Regions from separate parts of the Streptomyces sp. NBC_00210 genome, predicted to be linked through region 2. Evidence: riboswitches for the same ligand, from Rfam matches in the RefSeq annotation. Region 2 holds a riboswitch; the other holds the start of a gene.

Region 1 (9,131 bases), 4.7 Mb from region 2:
GCCCGCCCTGCGTTGCGTCCTCGCGGCACTCGGTTCTCCCACGGCCGTCCACGAGGCCGCTACCCCCGCACTCAAGTCCGTCCAGGGACCTCTGAGCGCCGAACTGCCCCTTCCCGTCCATGTACTGGATCAGATCGTGCCGAGCAGCAGTACCCCATACACCCGCCTGACGGGCTGGCGCTTCCTGATCCGCAACAACGACCGCGCCGTGGCCGCGGCGGAGACCGTGCTCACTGCTGACGGCTGGACCTTCTCGCACTTCTTCGAAGGCCCCTACCTCAGCTCCACCGAGCGGGCGCTGCGCCAGGCCGAGTCGATGAGAACCCACTTCCAGCCACGGCTGCTCTCCATCCCCGAGCTCTACATGCTCACCCTCTGGCTGCACGGCGACACGGACGCCGACGCCTCGGCGGGCACCCCCCGGCCGACGGACGTACTGGTGCCGCTCGCGCCCGCGCCGCCGGGCATCGCCGCGCACCGTCCGCACCGGGTCGCCGATCTGCTGCCGGTGATGACCTTGCGACTCACACCTGCCCCGCTGCTCGGCTCACCGGCCTGAAGGAGCGCCCCTCGAACCCTCTTCGCGCCCGCCTCGAGCGCTGCTCGCGCCCCGTGACCCTTTGGTCGCGGGGCGCACTCCTGCCCCAGGTGGACTAGCCCATAACGGTCACTGTGAACCACCCGGAATGACAATGGAGTTGAGCTGAACCGTCCGCGCGGGTGATACGTCATAAACCAGTAAGTAGAGCTGCCGCGAAATCCCTGCGGATTGACGCCCGTGGGGCAACACTGGGATCCGACCAACAGATACGGGGGGCGGCCATGAACACCTCATCGAGCCGCAGGACACTCACTACATCGCAGCGAAAGAACCCACCCATGTGCCAGCACCAGCCTGCCTGCCCGACATCCGACTCACCCGACCGGGAAGCGGCGCGCCTCATGGCGCACCACCCGGAGCAGGGCTGGAGCCTGCTGTGCAACGGTGTCCTGCTCTTCGAGGACACCGGAGAGCTGCTGCCGGACGGGCAGATCATCGCGCCGCACCGGCCGCGCGAGGTGATGACGGCCGCCTAGCGCCGTCACGTACGACAAGGGGCCGGCCCGGAGACTGAATCTCCGCACCGGCCCCGACGCATGCGCGCCGCCCGTCGGTCGACGCCTGTCAGCCGTCGTACTCGTCCATCGGCGGGCAGGAGCAGACGAGGTTACGGTCGCCGAACGCACCGTCGATCCGGCGCACCGGCGGCCAGTACTTGTCCGCGGCGCTCACTCCGGCCGGGAAGACCGCCTCCTCGCGGCTGTACGGGTGAGCCCACTCGCCGCCCAGCGCCGCCGCGGTGTGCGGGGCGTTGCCCAGCGGATTGTCCTGCGCGGGCCACTCGCCGGACGCGACCTTCTCGATCTCGCCGCGGATCGCGATCATCGCGGCACAGAAGCGGTCGATCTCGTTCAGGTCCTCGCTCTCGGTGGGCTCGATCATCAGCGTGCCGGCCACCGGGAAGGACATCGTCGGCGCGTGGAAGCCGTAGTCGATCAGGCGCTTGGCGATGTCGTCGACGCTGACGCCCGTCGCCTTCGAGACCGGCCGCAGATCGACGATGCACTCGTGCGCGACCAGACCGGCCGGGCCGGTGTAGAGCACCGGGTAGTGCGGCTCCAGGCGCTTGGCGATGTAGTTCGCCGCGAGCACGGCGACCTGCGTCGCGCGCTTGAGGCCCTCGCCGCCCATGAGACGTACGTACGCCCAGGAGATCGGCAGGATGCCGGCCGAGCCCCACGGGGCGGCCGAGATCGGTCCCACGCCCGTCTCGGGTCCCGCGGTCGGCTGGAGCGGGTGGTTCGGGAGGTACGGAGCGAGGTGCGCCCGTACGCCCACCGGGCCGACGCCGGGGCCGCCGCCGCCGTGCGGGATGCAGAAGGTCTTGTGCAGATTGAGGTGCGAGACGTCGCCGCCGAACTTGCCGGGCTTGGCGAGACCCACCAGCGCGTTGAGGTTGGCGCCGTCGACGTACACCTGACCGCCGGCGTCGTGCACCTGCGCGCAGATGTCGGCGACATGCTCCTCGAACACACCGTGCGTGGACGGGTAGGTGATCATCAGGACCGAGAGCTCGTCGCGGTACTGCTCGATCTTGGCCCGCAGGTCGTCGGCGTCGACTTCGCCGTCGTCGGCGGTCTTGACCACGACGACCTTCATACCGGCCATCACGGCGCTGGCGGCATTGGTGCCGTGCGCCGAGGACGGGATGAGACAGACGGTGCGCTGGGTGTCGCCGTTGGCGCGGTGGTACGCACGCACGGCGAGCAGGCCCGCGAGCTCGCCCTGCGAACCGGCGTTGGGCTGGATGGACACCGCGTCGTACCCGGTGACCTCGGCCAGGCGCTCCTCCAGCTCATGGATGAGCGTGAGGTACCCGTCGGCCTGCTCGACCGGCGCGAAGGGGTGGATCTGCCCGAACTCCGGCCAGGTGACCGGCTCCATCTCGGTGGTCGCGTTCAGCTTCATCGTGCAGGAGCCGAGCGGGATCATGCCGCGGTCCAGCGCGTAGTCCCGGTCGGCCAGCTTGCGCAGATAGCGCAGCATCGCCGTCTCGGAACGGTGCTGGTGGAAGACCGGATGCGTCAGGTAGTCGTCGGTGCGCAGCAGCGACTCGGGCAGCGAATCCGCGGTCGCCGCGTCCAGCGCCTCGATGTCGCCCTCGACGCCGAAGGCGGCCCATACGGCGGTCAGCTGCGTACGTCCGGTGGTCTCGTCGCAGGCGATGGAGACGGTGTCGGCGTCGACGAGATGGAGGTTGACCCCGCCCACGCGGGCGGCGGCGACGACCTCGGCGGCCTTGGCGGGCACCCGGGCGGTCAGCGTGTCGAAGTACGAACCGTGCACGACCTCCACACCACCGGCCCGCAGGCCCGCGGCGAGCAGCGTCGCGTACCGGTGGGTGCGCTGCGCGATCGAGCGCAGGCCCTCGGGGCCGTGGTAGACGGCGTACATCCCCGCCATGACGGCGAGCAGCACCTGGGCGGTGCAGATGTTGCTGGTCGCCTTCTCCCGGCGGATGTGCTGCTCACGGGTCTGCAGCGCAAGCCGGTACGCCTTGTTGCCGTCGGCGTCGACGGAGACACCCACCAGCCGGCCGGGCAGGCTGCGCGCGAACTTCTCTCGTACGGCCATGTAACCGGCGTGCGGGCCGCCGAAGCCCATCGGGACGCCGAAGCGCTGCGTGGTGCCCACGGCGATGTCGGCACCCAGCTCGCCCGGCGAGGTGAGCAGGGTCAGCGCCAACAGATCGGCGGCCACGGTGACGATCGCGCCGAGCTCGTGCGCCTGCTCGATGAGGGGCTTGATGTCGCGTACGGCACCCGACGCGCCCGGGTACTGGAGCAGCACGCCGAAGACGCCGCGCTCGGCGATCTCGGCCGGGATGCCTTCGCTCAGGTCGGCGGCGACGACCTCGACGCCGGTCGGTTCGGCACGGGTCTCTATCACCGCGATGGTCTGCGGCAGGGCGTCGGCGTCGACCAGGAAGACGCCGTTCTTGACCTTGCCGACCCGGCGGGCGAGCGACATGGCCTCGGCGGCGGCAGTGGCCTCGTCGAGCAGCGAGGCGCCGGAGGTGGGCAGCCCCGTCAGCTCGGCGACCATCGTCTGGAAGTTGAGCAGCGCCTCGAGCCGGCCCTGAGAGATCTCCGGCTGGTAGGGCGTGTACGCGGTGTACCAGGCCGGGTTCTCCATGACGTTGCGCAGGATGACCGGCGGCGTGAAGGTGCCGTAGTAACCGAGGCCGATCATCGGCGCGAGCACCTGGTTGCGGTCTGCAAGAGTGCGCAGCTCGGCGAGGACGTCGGCCTCGGTGCGCGCGTCCGGGAGGTTCAGCGCCTCCGCGCTCTTGATCACATCAGGTACCGCGGCGGCGGTCAGCTCGTCGAGTGAGCCGTACCCGACGTGTGCCAGCATCTTGGCCTGGGACTCGGCGTCGGGCCCGATGTGGCGCTGCTCGAAGGGGGTGCCTCGCTCGAGCTGGGAGAGCGGAATGCGGTTGGCGGTCATTAAGGAGGCCTCCTGGTCTGACGCGACCTACGAGGGGCATCCGGCGCGGATGCCCGGACGGCCTCCCCCTCTGTCATCTCAACCTGAGAGCTTCACCGGCGCGCACGAGGCGCCCCGGCTTTCACCGTCGGTGAGAGCGGATGCCGTCCGACACCCGCTCTGCTTTCCAGAGTGACCTCGTCCGTGCGGTACAGGGGCCTGAGAGATTCCGGGGAGGATTTGCTCCTTCGGCGCCGCCGGTACGTTACCGGTGGACTCTCCCGCACGGGGTCAGCAGCCGCTTGCCAGCGTACCAGCGCGCCCCCTCGTCGATCGCTCAAGTGGCCGACACCACTGATGTGCACTTTTGTAGTATTTAATCAGCAGTTGCGACCAATTGGAGGGACCGTGCAGACCGACATCGATCCGCGCAGCCTGATCGGCCGCAAGGCGTTCGACCGCAACGGCACCAAGATCGGGACTGTGGACGAGGTGTATCTGGACGATGCTACGGGTGTGCCCGAGTGGGCGGCCGTGCGCACCGGCCTGTTCAGCAGGGACGCCTTCGTCCCGCTGGAGCCGAGCAAGGTCGTCGACGACACCCTGCACGTCCCGTACGAGCGCTCGCTGATCAAGGACGCACCGGACTTCGGCGTCGGCCGTCATCTCTCCCCCGAGCAGGAGCTGCAGCTCTACCACCACTACGGCCTCGAGCTCTCCGCGCCGCCCGAGACGCCGGCGCCCTCCTCCGGTCCCGCTCCCCCCTCGGGTTCCCCGCCCTCCTCGACTGACACCTCCTTCGGCCGCGTAGCAGGCCAGGAGGACTGAGCCGGCTCCGGCCCGGACGCGGGCAGCGGCACCAGCGGAAGCGGATCGGACAATTCCAGGTCCGGATCGTCCACCCGGAAGGTGCGCACGCGGCCGGGCGGCGACCCCGGCTCCTCGAACCGCACGGTGACCCGGCCGACGCCGCTGCCCTGCACCCATCCCGCCCCGTACTCGGCGTGCCGTACGTCGTACCCCGCCGCCCAGCGCCGCTCCGCGGGCACCACCGGCTCCGGCTCCGGCCCGGACGCCTTTTCGGCCCCCTGCGCCCCCTGTTCGGCCTCCACCGCCGCTTCTTCGGGTTTGCCCGGTACGGATTCGGCCTGCTCGTCAGCGGCGGCCTGGGCGAACAGATCCTCCTGTGTGTAGTCCGCGAGCCCGCTCACGCCGACCCCGAGCAGCCGCACCCCGCCTGTCGTGTCCACGGCCTCCAGCAGCCGCCCCGCGGCCTCCCGCACCACTGCAGGGTCGTCCGTCGGCCCGCGCAGCGTCTCCGAGCGCGTCAGCGTCGAGAAGTCGTACCTCCGTACCTTCAGCACGATCGTCCGTCCCGAGTGCCCGGACGCCCGCAGCCGCCGCACACAGCGGTCCGCGAGCCGGTCCACCTCGATCCGCACCCGCACCCGGTCGTGCAGATCCACGTCGAAGGTGTCCTCGACCGACACCGACTTGGTGTCCCGCTCGGCCACCACGGGCCGGTCGTCATACCCCCTGGCCATCCGGAACAGCGAGGTCCCGTGCGCCTTGCCCAGCAGCCGTACGAGCTCGTCCTCGCCGGCCTCCGCCAGATCGGCGACCGTGGTCATACCGGCCCGCCGCAGATGCTCCCCCGTCGCCGGCCCGACCCCGGGCAGCGTGCGTACGGACATGGGGCCGAGCAGGTCCCTTTCCGTACCGGGCACTATGAGCACCAGGCCATCGGGTTTCGCCTGCTCGGAAGCGATTTTGGCGAGCATCTTGGATCCCGCGAGACCCACGGAACCGGTCAGCCCGGTGACCGCGCGGATGTCGGCCCGCAGCCGCTCACCGGTCGCACGGGCCGAGAAGGCATCGTCTGCCGCGCCGCCCGCCTCCAGGTCGACAAAGGCCTCGTCCAGGCTCAGCGGCTCCACCAGCGGCGACAGACGCTGCAACAGCCCCATCACCTGCTCGCTCACCGCGCGGTAGATCGAGAAGCGCGGCACCAGATACGCGGCGTTCGGCGCCAGACGTCTGGCCTGTGCCATCGGCATCGCCGAGTGCACCCCGAACCGCCTCGCCTCATACGACGCGGTGGCGACGACTCCGCGCGGCCCGAGCCCGCCGACGACCACCGGCTTTCCGCGCAGACTCGGCTTCGCCGCCTGTTCGGCGGCGGCGAAGAAGGCATCCATGTCCAGATGCAGAATCGTCGGCGCAGTTCTCACAACTTCGATGCTGCCTTACGCCACTGACAACGGCGCCGAGAGCCGACAGCGCTCGCAGCGCTCAGACGGCCCGGTCGCGTCTGCGCCTGGCCAGCTCGTCCGCGGGGTTGTTCCCGACCAGGGTCTCGCCGGTGTCGATCCGCTCGCCGTGCAGCTGCGACAGCGCCGCCTCGACATCCCGCCAGACCACCCCGACGGCGATCCCGAAGACCCCCTGCCCGCCCTGGAGCAGATCGACGACCTCGTCGGGCGACGAACACTCGTAGACCGTCGCGCCGTCGCTCATCAGCGTCATGCGCTCAAGGTCCACGAAGCCCCGCGCCCGCAGATGCTGCACCGCGGCACGAATGTTCTGCAGCGCGACGCCGGTGTCCAGGAAACGCTTGACGATCTTGAGGACAACCACATCGCGGAAGCTGTAGAGCCGCTGGGTTCCCGATCCGTACGCAGGACGCACGCTGGGTTCGACAAGACCCGTGCGCGCCCAGTAGTCGAGCTGCCGATAGGTGATGCCGGCCGCCGCACACGCGGTGGGGCCTCGGTAGCCGATCGTCTCCCTGGTGGAGTCGGCCGCACTCTCGTGAAGCGGATACGGCCCGCTCTCCCCCAGACTCAGTCCGGGGGGACCCCCTGCCGCACCGTCGCCGCTGTTTCTCACGCCGACCTCCGTCCTTGACCTGCCATCTCGACGGTAGGCAGTCACCAGGGGTGCGTCAACGATCGCCACACTCGGCACGCCGAGTGATAATCACCCTGAGAGTGGTTTGCCTTGCCCCCGCTCAGGGAACAGCTAGTCGAATGTGCCCATGCCGCCCGGTCGGGCGGTCACTGACTGTTGGTGCCGAAGTCCTCGGGCGAGATCTGATCGAGGAACTCGCGGAACTTCTCCACCTCGTCCTCCTGCTCGTCCGGGATGGCGATTCCCGCGTCGTCGAGCACACCGTCGCTGCCGTAGATCGGCGTACCAGTGCGCAGGGCAAGCGCTATGGCGTCGGACGGCCTGGCGCTCACCTCGACCCCGCTGGCGAAGACCAGCTCCGCGTAGAAGACGCCTTCGCGCAGGTCAGTGATGCGGACCTCGGTGAGCTCCTGGCCCACGGCCTCCAGCACATCCTTGAAAAGGTCATGTGTCAGCGGTCTGGCCGGTGCCATGCCCTGCTGGGCGAAGGCAATCGCGGTCGCCTCCCCGGGACCGATCCAAATGGGGAGGTACCGATCGCCTCCCACTTCGCGCAGGAGCACGATCGGTTGGTTCGAGGGCATTTCGACCCGGACACCCACAACGTCGAGCTCGTTCACACAGTAACCCTAGGACGTGCCCGACCGGTTTGGGTAGTCGGGCTCCCCCATGATCAGTGCAGACGGACTCCGAGCGCGGTCTGCACAAGGGCCGCATGGAGCCGTACGGACAGTGCTGCGAGCTCCTTCGTGGTGGCCTCGGCATGTGCCCTGGTCTGCGGATTACGGTGCCGTCGCAAGGGAGCGACCAGCTGTTCCACCAGCCCGGCCTCACGGTCTGCGGCGGCTTTCATCGCGCGCAGATGGCGTGGTTCGAGACCGAATCGCCCAAGATCGGCGACAAGTCTGGCCACGGTCACCGACTCCGCGTCGTAACCGCCGTCCTCGTCCTCGGCCAGCAGGCCGTACGACTCCCACTCCTCGAGCTCGGCCTCGCTCACCTCAGCGGCCGCAATCAGCTCCGGCCGGCCCACCCGGGCGGCCGTCGGACGCTCGGCGTCGGACTCGAAAGCGCCCTCGCGCAGTTCCCGCTGGGCGCCCTGCGCAGGCAGCGGCACCTGCTCGCCACGGCTCAGGGCGTCGAGATGCTCACGGATGACTTTCAGCGGAAGATAGTGATCCCGCTGCATACGAAGCACCTGAGCCAGCCGCTCCACGTCCTCGGGGCCGAACTTGCGGTACCCGGACGGCGTGCGCCGGGGCTCGACCAGCCCTTCGGCCTCCAGAAAACGGATCTTGGAGATCGTGACTTCGGGAAACTCGTCACGCAGCTGACTGAGCACCGTGCCGATGCTCATCAGCCTCTCGCCCGCGGTGGCGGTGCCGTGACCGGCACCGCCCGTCGGTGTTCGCAGCATGAACCCTCCCTGGAGGTCCCCCCGGACGGAGTCTGGGGAGGGTCAGATGCCCCGCTGGCTCGCGTAGAAGACCAGCCGGTATTTGCCGATCTGGACCTCGTCACCGTTCGACAGGAGGACCGAGTCGATCCGCTCACGGTTGACGTACGTACCGTTCAGGCTGCCGACGTCCGCGACGCTGAACCGGCCGTCCGCGCCCCTGCGGAACTCCACATGGCGCCGCGAGACGGTCACGTCGTCGAGGAAGATGTCGCTCTGCGGGTGACGGCCGGCCGTGGTCAGGTCGCCGTCCAGCAGGAAGCGGCTGCCCGAGTTCGGACCGCGGCGCACCACCAGGAGTGCCGACCCGAGCGGCAGTGCGTCGACGGCCGCCTGGGCCTCCGGGGAGAGCGACGGAACCTGCGTCTGACCCGTCACCTCCGAGTCGTACGCCTCGAGGCCGGAAATGGAGATCGTCGAGGTCGTCTCCGACGGGCGCTCCGCCGGGACCCCGGCCCGCAGCGGCGCGCCGCAGTTGGAGCAGAACCGGCTGGCCTCGGCGTTGCGGTGCCCGCACCTCGTACAAACCAAGGCCGACATGGACGGATCCTCCTGCTGCGGCTGCCCCGCGTGGGGATTGGTCGCATACGGGTCGGGGCTAAACCCTCCACCCGCACTTGAGGTTGATGGTTCTCCGAAACCTATGCGGCCGGAACCAGCAGGGTCAACAGACGACGCGCCCCGACCGCCCGAATTGTCACCGCCCGGACCAGCGACCTCGTCCCGGAAGAGCGG
Region 2 (9,131 bases):
CCTTCGGGACTGGCGGGTTGGGCGATGGTGGGGTGTGACTCGTCACGAGTGACGGTTACTTGACGACGCCCAGGGAGACGTAGTCGTAACGGCCGTTGTACGCCGCGGTGGAGTAGGCGTTCGTCAGGTTCGAGCCGCGCCAGGTGAAGTTCTTCTCGTAGATGAACGGCATCTGGACGGCGAGGTCCGCGACCGCGTGGTTCATCTGCTTGTAGATCTCGGCGGCCTTCGCGGGGTCGGTCTCCTTGAGAGCGTCGTCGAAGAACTTGTTGATCTTCGGGTCGTTCGTCTCGGAGACGTTGTAGTTGCCGTTCGGCACGATGAAGCGGCCGTCGATCAGCGGCTGCGAGAAGCCCTGACCGGTCGGGAAGTCCGGGCCCCAGCCGGTCATGACCAGTCCGAGACCGCGCTTCTTCACGACGGCCGGCGAACCGGTGATGCTGGAGGACTCGGCGCCGTCGATCGGCTCGACCTCGGCCTTGATGCCGACCGCCTGCAGGGACTGCTGCAGGGCCTCGGCGACCTGGACCTCGCCCGGGTTGTTGCTGCGGGCGCTGATGACGGTGGAGAAGCCGGCCGGCTTGCCGCACTTGGCCAGGGCCGCCTTGGCCTTGGCGACGTCGGGCTTGCCGCCGCGCGCCAGGATGCCGTACGGGTCGTAGTCGTCCGAGCCCGCGATGGACTTGGGCAGCATGTTGGTGGCGATGTCGCCACCGGCGTCCGGGCCACCGCGGACCGTCTGCATCGACTTGTAGTCGGCCGCGTAGAGCACGGCCTTGCGGCACTCGATGTTGTCGAACGGCGCGACCTTGGTGGCGATGTCGACGTAGCGGATGAAGCTGGTCGAGATGTTGTCGACGTTGTCCTTGTGCTGCTTGAGCGCCGAGGTACGGCCCGACTGGGACATGCCGGTGGCGTTCAGGTCGACGTCGTACTCGCCCTTGATGAGCAGCTGGTCGATCGCCTCGATGTTGGAGTTGATCGTGACCGTGATCTTGTCCGGCAGCGCCGGGCGGATCGGGTCGGAGGCCTTCTGCCACTTGTCGTTGCGGACGAGGACAGCGCCCTTCTTGGGCGTGTACGACTCGAACTTGTACGGGCCCGAGGAGAACGGCTTGAGCTGGTACTTGCCCGCCGTGTCCTTCTCCTTCTTCACCGGGGAGCCGGCCGGCATCGCGAGCATCTGCTCGAAGTCACCGTTGGGCGTCGCCAGGTTGAAGACGATGGTCTTGTCGTTCGGCGTCTGGATCGCCTTCAGACCGAGCTTGTCCGGCGTCGTGTCCTTGTAGGGACCCTTGTACTCGGTCTTGGGGTCGAGGACCTGACGCAGGTAGGCAGGACCGCCGGTGATGACGTCCGTGGCCCAGATGCGCTCGATGCCGTACTTGATGTCCTTGGAGGTGATCGGCGTGCCGTCCTCCCAGGTGATCCCGTCGCGCAGCTCGTACGTGTACGTCTTGCCGCCGTTGGAGACCGCACCCTTGGCCTTGGCGAGGTCGGGCACCAGCTCGGCGCCGCCGGCGCCCGGCTTCGGCGCGTAGGAAACCAGCTGGCGCGCGTAGAACCGGGAGAAGTCCCAGGCCATGCCGTAGTACTGGCGCTGCGGGTCGGTGGAGTCGAAGTCCTGCTTGCCGATGAACTTCAGCGTGCCGCCCTTCTTGGCGGACGCGTTGGCAACACCCTTCGCACCGGCGTTGTACCCGGCGGCCTTGCCGCCGTTGTCGTCCTTGTCGCCGCCACCACATGCCGCTGTGGCCGTGAGCGCGACCACGACGAGCGCCGCTCCGGCGATCCGCCTGGTTCTCGACGAACGTAGGGCTGTCATTGTTCCTGCAACCTCCGGGATAGCGCGGTTCTTGGCTGGACGCCGAGGAACCATCTGGGAGCCGCCTGACGTCTGTGGCAGGGGCACGTTCAGTTGTCTGCGGCCGGACGGCGCCGCGGGGTGAGTGGCCGTCAACGGGTGCCCTTGGGGTCGAGCGCATCGCGCACGCCGTCGCCGAAGAGGTTGAAGGCCAGTACCGTGACGAAGATCGCCAGACCCGGGACGACCATGAACGTCGGGTCTTCCTGGTAGTACTCCACGGCCTTGGAGAGCATCTGCCCCCAGGAGGCCGTGGGCGGCCGCACACCTGCCCCAAGGAAGCTGAGCGCCGCCTCGGTGAGGATGTTCGTGGGGATCATCAGGGTGGTGTAGACGGTGATCGGGGCGACCAGGTTGGGCAGCAGCTCCTTGAAGAGCACATACCGCTGGCCGGCTCCCAGGCTCCGGGCTGCCTCGACGTACTCCTTCTCGCGCAGCGAGAGGGTCTGACCGCGCACGATGCGTCCCACGTACGGCCAGCCGAAGAAGCCGATCACCATGACCAGGACGGCGATACGGACATTGCTGCCGGTGAGGCCGAACAGGTCGCTGGGGAGCACGGAGACCAGCGAGATGATGAAGAGCAGCTGCGGGAAGGCCAGCAGCATGTCCATCACCCGGCTGATGATCGCGTCGACCCAGCCGCCGAAGTAGCCCGCGACGATGCCGAAGATGGTCCCGAGCAGTACGGCGACCAGTGCCGCGAGGAAGGCCACCAGGAGCGAGATGCGCGCGCCGTAGACGATGCGGCTGAACACATCGCGGCCGTTCTGCGGCTCGAGGCCCAGCAGGAAGTCCGAACTGATGCCGCCGAAGGAGCCCTTGGGAGTGCCGAACAGCGGGTCGATCTGGTCCTGGTGGAACTCGTTGGGCGGGTGGCCGAGCAGGCTCACGATCCAGGGCGCGAAGATCGCCACAAGCACGAGGAAGATGACAACGATGCCGCCCGCCAGTGCCAGCTTGTCCCGCTTCAGACGGGTCCAGGCAATCTGCCGGAGCGACCGCCCTTCTACCGACTTCTTGACTTCAGCCGCCGCGACATCGACGGCCGCGGTCTTGTCCGCGTCCGCGCTCGTGTCGTGCAATGGTGCCGTCATCGTGGTGGGGACCCCTCTCGGCCGGAGGTGACCGGCCCGTACCCGCCGCTGTAGCGGCTTTTTTCACAACATGTGGTGCACGTGGAGCTCTGGCACGAGAAGAACGCGTGAAGCGCGCCGCACACAGGGGCGAATTTCCCCTTGGTGCGGGAGTCTTCAATGGTCGCGCGATCACGCACCAGTCCCCCCGGGGAATGTTTGCTCAAACGTGATGCACAGTGAGGGTTTCCGTTATACGGACGGAGACACCGGCTGAGCGGAACGTCATCTGCCGCATATCGGGCGAAAGTTGAGCGAGGTACCGCGATGCGGACGACTGCGGCTCATTCGATTGCAAGGCGTTCGAGGTCCTGGGCGCACACAATCCCACCCAAGCCTTCACGCACAGCATGGAAGTGTCTCCGGCTCAGCGGCCGTGCAGAGAGGTTCCGTCAGCGGCCGTGCAGCGGGGTCCCACCGACCGGGCCGGGGGCCGGTGCACCGACGTGCGCCTCCCGGTCGTAGAAGGGACGGGAGTTGGCCCGCAGCCACATCGTGACCGGGTCGTACTCGTCGGACATCGCGACCGTGGAGACCGGCAGCCCGTCCGGGACCGAGCCGATCGACTGCTGCATCATCGCCCGCACCGCGTCCACGGACTGTCTGCTCGTGTCGTACAGATCGAGACCGATGGCGAGGTACGGAGCACCGAGCGCGGGCTGCACCCAGGCGCGGCGCAACGAGCGGACCGCGGGGGTGCGGTGGGCGTTCTGCGAGAGCAGGGCATAGAAATGCGGGATGTCGATGGCCGGTTCGGACAGCCGCAGGGGTCCGGCGGGCATCCGGTCGAGACCGGTCGCGATCCGGCGCAGATCCAGCCAGGGGATGCCCACACCGCCGCCGGGGGCATGCGGGTTGAGCCAGATACCCCAGCGCTCGGGGTAGAGGGCGCGGGCGACGTCGGGGCCGCTGATCACTTCGTGGGCGCGGTTCCAGCCGGAGACGGCGAGTTCCTGGGCGGAGGTGACGCACGGCGCGTAGCCCACGCCGTCGACCTCCATGTTCCCGTACTGGGCGTCGGGCGAGCCGGCCTGGCCGTGCCAGAGCAGCATCCAGAGCCTGCCGCCCGCCGCGTCGGCGATCGCCTGCAGCAGCGCCTCGTACGCGTCGTAGCGTCCGGGTGTCACCTGGCGCAGCATGTGCTCGACCTGCCCCGCCGCCGCGGTGCCTGACGCACTCACCCTGGGTTCCGCCCCTCTTCGATCCACCCGGCACACGAGTGCGGCGGGTCTGCCATCAAACCAGCTTAATCGGGAGTCCTGACACCGACTTGACGACTGCACGTGCTTGACGACTACATGTGCTGCCGTTGGTAGAAGGGACGCACCCGCTCGAGCATCCATTCGCCGACGGGGTCCTGTGCCACATCGAGAAGGACGAGATTGACCGGCCAGCTCACCTGGACGCGGCTCAGCGCCCGGCCGAGGGCGTCCGTCGGCGCGTTGCGTTCGGCGGCTTCCCAGGAGGAGACCTGGACGCCGATGAAGAGGGTCGGCGGGTCGCCCTCGATGGAGGCGAGGGCACGGCGGGCGGTGAGGACGACATGGGATGCCTCGAACTCACCGGCCGCGGCTGCGAGGAAGTCGACCGGCTCCTCCTGCCAGTCGGGCTCGAAGAGCCGCACCCGGCCGCCGGTCGCGGGCCCGTCCAGCACAGTGCGCCCCACCCGGCACAACTCGGCGACGGCCGGCGGCGGAAGCGGGGCACCGACGGCGCCGCCCGGGTTCACCGCGATGCCGAGCTGCGGGGGCAGGCCCCGGGCGAATTCGCGGGCGGGGGCGACGGTGAAGGGCATATGGCTGCCGACGCATGCCATGAACTGCTGCTCGGAGCTGTAGACCGGGACGTACGCGGCGCCCTCGATGTCCATCGTGGGCAGATCGAGGTTCGGGCTGTCCGGGCTGCCGCCGTTGGGCAGCGGCACCCAGATGTGGCTGCGGCCGAGCACCTCGACGAGGCGGCCTCCGGCCGAAGGGTTGCCGAGGGACACGGCGAGCACCTCTTCGAGCTCGTTCGCCGGCCAGCCCCCATACGGATGCGGATGGGCCTGCTCCGGTGTGTGCATGTGCGTCCTTCTCCCCCGGCTTCGTACGGTCTGGCGCCATCGACCCTAACGCCGCCGGGGCCCACCGGAGCGGGTGGGTGCGGGCCCCTCGGTCCCGATGCCGGGCCCACCCGGGCACCCGGCCCGTCCGGCCCACCCGGGCACCCCGCCTGTCCGGCAACCCGGGCACCCCTGCCGGTCACGGCACTACGACTCCTCGAAGCCCACCCGCGTCAGCGCCGCCGCCGCGTCCCGGTCCAGCAGGACGGCCGATGCGCAGCCCGCAGGCAGCCGCCCGGCCTCCGCGTCGCGGATCAGCCGGCCCACCGCCCGTCTGTGCCGGGCGAAGGCATAGCCGGAGACCCCGCGGCCGCGCTCGCGCTGGCCCTCCCTGGCCACCACGGGCGTGACGTCGAGCAGGACCAGATGGAGGCCACTGCCGCGGCGGCGCGCCTCCCGGGCCAGCCAGCGCCGCACCCACGCCTGGGTGCCGCAGTCGTGCACGACCACGCCCAGACCCGAACGGAGCGCGCGCCGCAGTCCCGCGTAGTGGGCGATCCGCACCAGCGGGCGGTAGACGGCGTACGGCAGCAGCCGTGGCATCCACGCGTCCCAGCGGTCCCGGGTGTCCTGCGAGTCGATCCCCCTGCCGCTCGCCGCGTGTCTGATCAGCGTGGACTTTCCGCTGCCCGGCAGGCCGGAGACGACCACGACATCACCGGCGACGAAGCGCAGGGTGTGCGGACTGCGCCCCGAGCGGTCCCTCAGGTCGCGCAGCACGGGCACGGGCGCCCCGGAAAGCTCCCGCACGGGCGCGTCCTGCTGGACGGACACCCCCGCGGTCGTCACGTATGCACCGGACCGCTGCAACGTCATCGCCCTCCCCTGTCTCGGGTCACCCTCACCCTTGCCCATGAAGTGTAAAGAATCGGTAATGTGGCACAACCGTTTTGCAGCCGAGGACTGCCTGTGAAGTGCGGCTGCCCGGATCGGGGCCGGACACCCCACATGGCGACGATGCGTGCAATGATGTGCCCGCCAACTGCATACCGGCCGCTTGAATCCACGCGGGAGAGTCCTGGCCACTGTGTGCCGGGCGCCGAAGGAGCAAGTTCCTCCCTTGAATCTCTCAGGCCCCGTACCGCGTGTGATGAGGCAGATCTGAAAAGCGAGCCGCTGTCGAGTGGCTCCACCCAAGGTGCAAGTCACGACCACCACTACGTGCGGTCGAGACGAACCTCTCAGGTTCCGATGACAGATGGGGAGGATTGTCCTCGCCGGCCTGCCCTGGGAGCCATATCTATGAGCAACGCCCCCCGTCTCACCGCCCTCGATGCCCTGCACCGTTCGCTGGGTGCGACCATGACCGACTTCGCGGGCTGGGACATGCCGCTGCGGTACGGCAGTGAGCGCGATGAGCACAACGCCGTACGCACCAAGGCCGGTCTCTTCGATCTCTCGCACATGGGCGAGATCACCGTCACCGGACCGCAGGCCGCGGGCCTCCTCGACTACGCGCTGGTGGGCAACATCGGCTCCGTCGCCGTGGGCCGCGCGCGCTACACCATGATCTGTCAGGAGGACGGCGGGATCGTCGACGACCTGATCGTCTACCGCCTCGGCGAGACCGAGTACATGGTCGTCGCCAACGCGGGCAACGCGCAGATCGTCCTGGACGCGCTGACCGAGCGCGCTGCCGGCTTCGACGCCGAGGTGCGCGACGACCGTGACGCGTACGCGCTGATCGCCGTCCAGGGCCCTCAGTCCCCCGGCATCCTGAAGTCGCTCACCGACGCCGACCTGGACGGTCTCAAGTACTACGCGGGCCTGCCCGGCACGGTGGCCGGCGTCCCGGCGCTGATCGCCCGCACCGGCTACACCGGCGAGGACGGCTTCGAGCTCTTCGTCGAGCCGCAGCACGCCGAGAAGCTCTGGCAGGCACTGACCGAGGCGGGGGCCCCGGTGGGCCTCATCCCCTGCGGGCTCTCCTGCCGCGACACGCTGCGCCTGGAGGCGGGCATGCCGCTGTACGGGCATGAGCTGACGACCGCGCTGACCCCCTTCGACGCGGGCCTCGGCCGGGTCGTGAAGTTCGAGAAGGCGGGGGACTTCGTCGGCCGCGACGCGCTGCGCGCCGCGGCCGAGCGCGCGGAGACCAACCCGCCGCGCAAGCTCGTCGGCCTGATCGCCGAAGGCCGCCGGGTTCCCCGCGCCGGCATGAACGTGGTCGCCGACGGCCGGGTGATCGGCGAGGTCACCTCCGGCGCTCCGTCCCCCACGCTCGGCAAGCCGATCGCCATCGCGTATGTGGACGCGGCGCACGCCGCCCCTGGCACCCCCGGCGTCGGCATCGACGTCCGCGGCACGCACGAGCCGTACGAGGTCGTGGCGCTGCCGTTCTACAAGCGCCAGAAGTGACACTGCGCACCGAGCCATCGTTCATCAGCACTCCCCCGCATACAGGAGAATTCAGGCCATGAGCAACCCCCAGCAGCTGCGCTACAGCAAGGAGCACGAGTGGCTGTCGGCCGCCGAGGACGGCGTGTCGACGGTCGGCATCACGGAGCACGCGGCCAACGCGCTCGGCGATGTGGTGTACGTACAGCTCCCGGAGGTCGGTGACACGGTGGCCGCGGGCGAGACCTGCGGCGAGCTGGAGTCGACCAAGTCCGTCAGCGACCTGTACTCGCCGGTCAGCGGCGAGGTCGTCGAGGCGAACCAGGACGTCGTGGACGACCCGTCGCTGGTGAACTCCGCACCGTTCGAGGGCGGCTGGCTCTTCAAGGTGCGTGTCGCACAGGAGCCGAAGGACCTGCTCTCCGCGGACGAGTACACCGAGTTCGCCGGCTGACCACGTTCGCCGACCGACCACGACTCTAGGGATCGCCTGATGTCGCTTCTCAACACCCCTCTCCATGAGCTGGACCCGGACGTCGCCGCCGCTGTCGACGCCGAGCTCCACCGCCAGCAGTCCACCCTCGAGATGATCGCCTCGGAGAACTTCGCTCCGGTCGCGGTCATGGAGGCCCAGGGCTCCGTCCTCACCAACAAGTACGCAGAGGGCTACCCGGGCCGTCGCTACTACGGCGGCTGCGAGCACGTCGATGTCGTCGAGCAGATCGCCATCGACCGCATCAAGGCCCTCTTCGGCGCCGAGCACGCCAACGTCCAGCCGCACTCGGGCGCCCAGGCGAACGCGGCCGCGATGTTCGCGCTGCTCAAGCCGGGCGACACGATCATGGGCCTGAACCTCGCCCACGGCGGTCATCTGACCCACGGCATGAAGATCAACTTCTCTGGCAAGCTGTACAACGTGGTCGCGTACCACGTGGACAGCGAGACCGGACAGGTCGACATGGCCGAGGTCGAGCGGCTCGCCAAGGAGTCCCGTCCGAAGCTGATCGTGGCCGGCTGGTCCGCGTACCCGCGTCAGCTGGACTTCGCGGCCTTCCGCCGGATCGCGGACGAGGTCGGCGCGTATCTGATGGTCGACATGGCCCACTTCGCGGGTCTGGTCGCCGCGGGTCTGCACCCCAACCCCGTGCCGCACGCCCATGTCGTGACCACGACCACGCACAAGACCCTCGGCGGTCCGCGCGGCGGTGTCATCCTGTCGACGCAGGAGCTCGCCAAGAAGATCAACTCGGCGGTCTTCCCGGGTCAGCAGGGCGGTCCGCTGGAGCATGTGATCGCGGCGAAGGCGGTCTCCTTCAAGGTCGCGGCCTCCGACGACTTCAAGGAGCGCCAGCAGCGCACGCTGGACGGCGCGCGGATCCTCGCCGAGCGTCTGGTCCAGGCCGATGTGACCGAGCACGGCGTCTCGGTCCTGTCGGGCGGCACGGACGTGCACCTGGTCCTGGTCGACCTGCGCAACTCCGAGCTGGACGGCCAGCAGGCCGAGGACCGGCTCCACGAGGTGGGCATCACGGTCAACCGCAACGCCATCCCGAACGACCCGCGGCCGCCGATGGTCACCTCGGGTCTGCGGATCGGCACCCCGGCGCTGGCCACCCGCGGCTTCCAGGACGAGGACTTCCGCGAGGTCGCTGACATCATCGCCGAGGCGCTGAAGGCGCCCTCTCCCTTC

What was found. A riboswitch is a leader RNA that binds a small molecule or an ion and turns the genes downstream of it on or off. The one in region 2 is predicted to bind glycine.
Region 1: linked by a shared signal. The riboswitch ahead of gcvP (aminomethyl-transferring glycine dehydrogenase) and the one ahead of gcvT (glycine cleavage system aminomethyltransferase GcvT) in region 2 are both predicted to bind glycine.

The regions. Positions count from the first base shown of each region.
Region 1 covers NZ_CP108120.1:7,383,015-7,392,145, reverse strand. The annotation lists gene OG729_RS33505 (hypothetical protein) at 1-559, shown strand, start outside; gene OG729_RS33500 (DUF5999 family protein) at 880-1,077, shown strand; gene gcvP (aminomethyl-transferring glycine dehydrogenase) at 1,166-4,051, opposite strand; glycine riboswitch at 4,228-4,324, opposite strand; gene OG729_RS33490 (PRC-barrel domain-containing protein) at 4,439-4,858, shown strand; partial or broken gene OG729_RS33485 (DNA polymerase IV) at 4,741-6,261, opposite strand; gene OG729_RS33480 (MerR family transcriptional regulator) at 6,323-6,919, opposite strand; gene OG729_RS33475 (bifunctional nuclease family protein) at 7,087-7,560, opposite strand; gene OG729_RS33470 (MerR family transcriptional regulator) at 7,614-8,357, opposite strand; gene OG729_RS33465 (FHA domain-containing protein) at 8,400-9,131, opposite strand, start outside.
Region 2 covers NZ_CP108120.1:2,659,784-2,668,914, forward strand. The annotation lists gene OG729_RS11895 (ABC transporter substrate-binding protein) at 56-1,825, opposite strand; gene OG729_RS11900 (ABC transporter permease) at 1,957-2,961, opposite strand; gene OG729_RS11905 (enhanced serine sensitivity protein SseB C-terminal domain-containing protein) at 3,393-4,181, opposite strand; gene OG729_RS11910 (enhanced serine sensitivity protein SseB) at 4,295-5,065, opposite strand; gene OG729_RS11915 (AAA family ATPase) at 5,252-5,920, opposite strand; glycine riboswitch at 6,103-6,198, shown strand; gene gcvT (glycine cleavage system aminomethyltransferase GcvT) at 6,347-7,462, shown strand; gene gcvH (glycine cleavage system protein GcvH) at 7,521-7,895, shown strand; gene glyA (serine hydroxymethyltransferase) at 7,935-9,131, shown strand, end outside.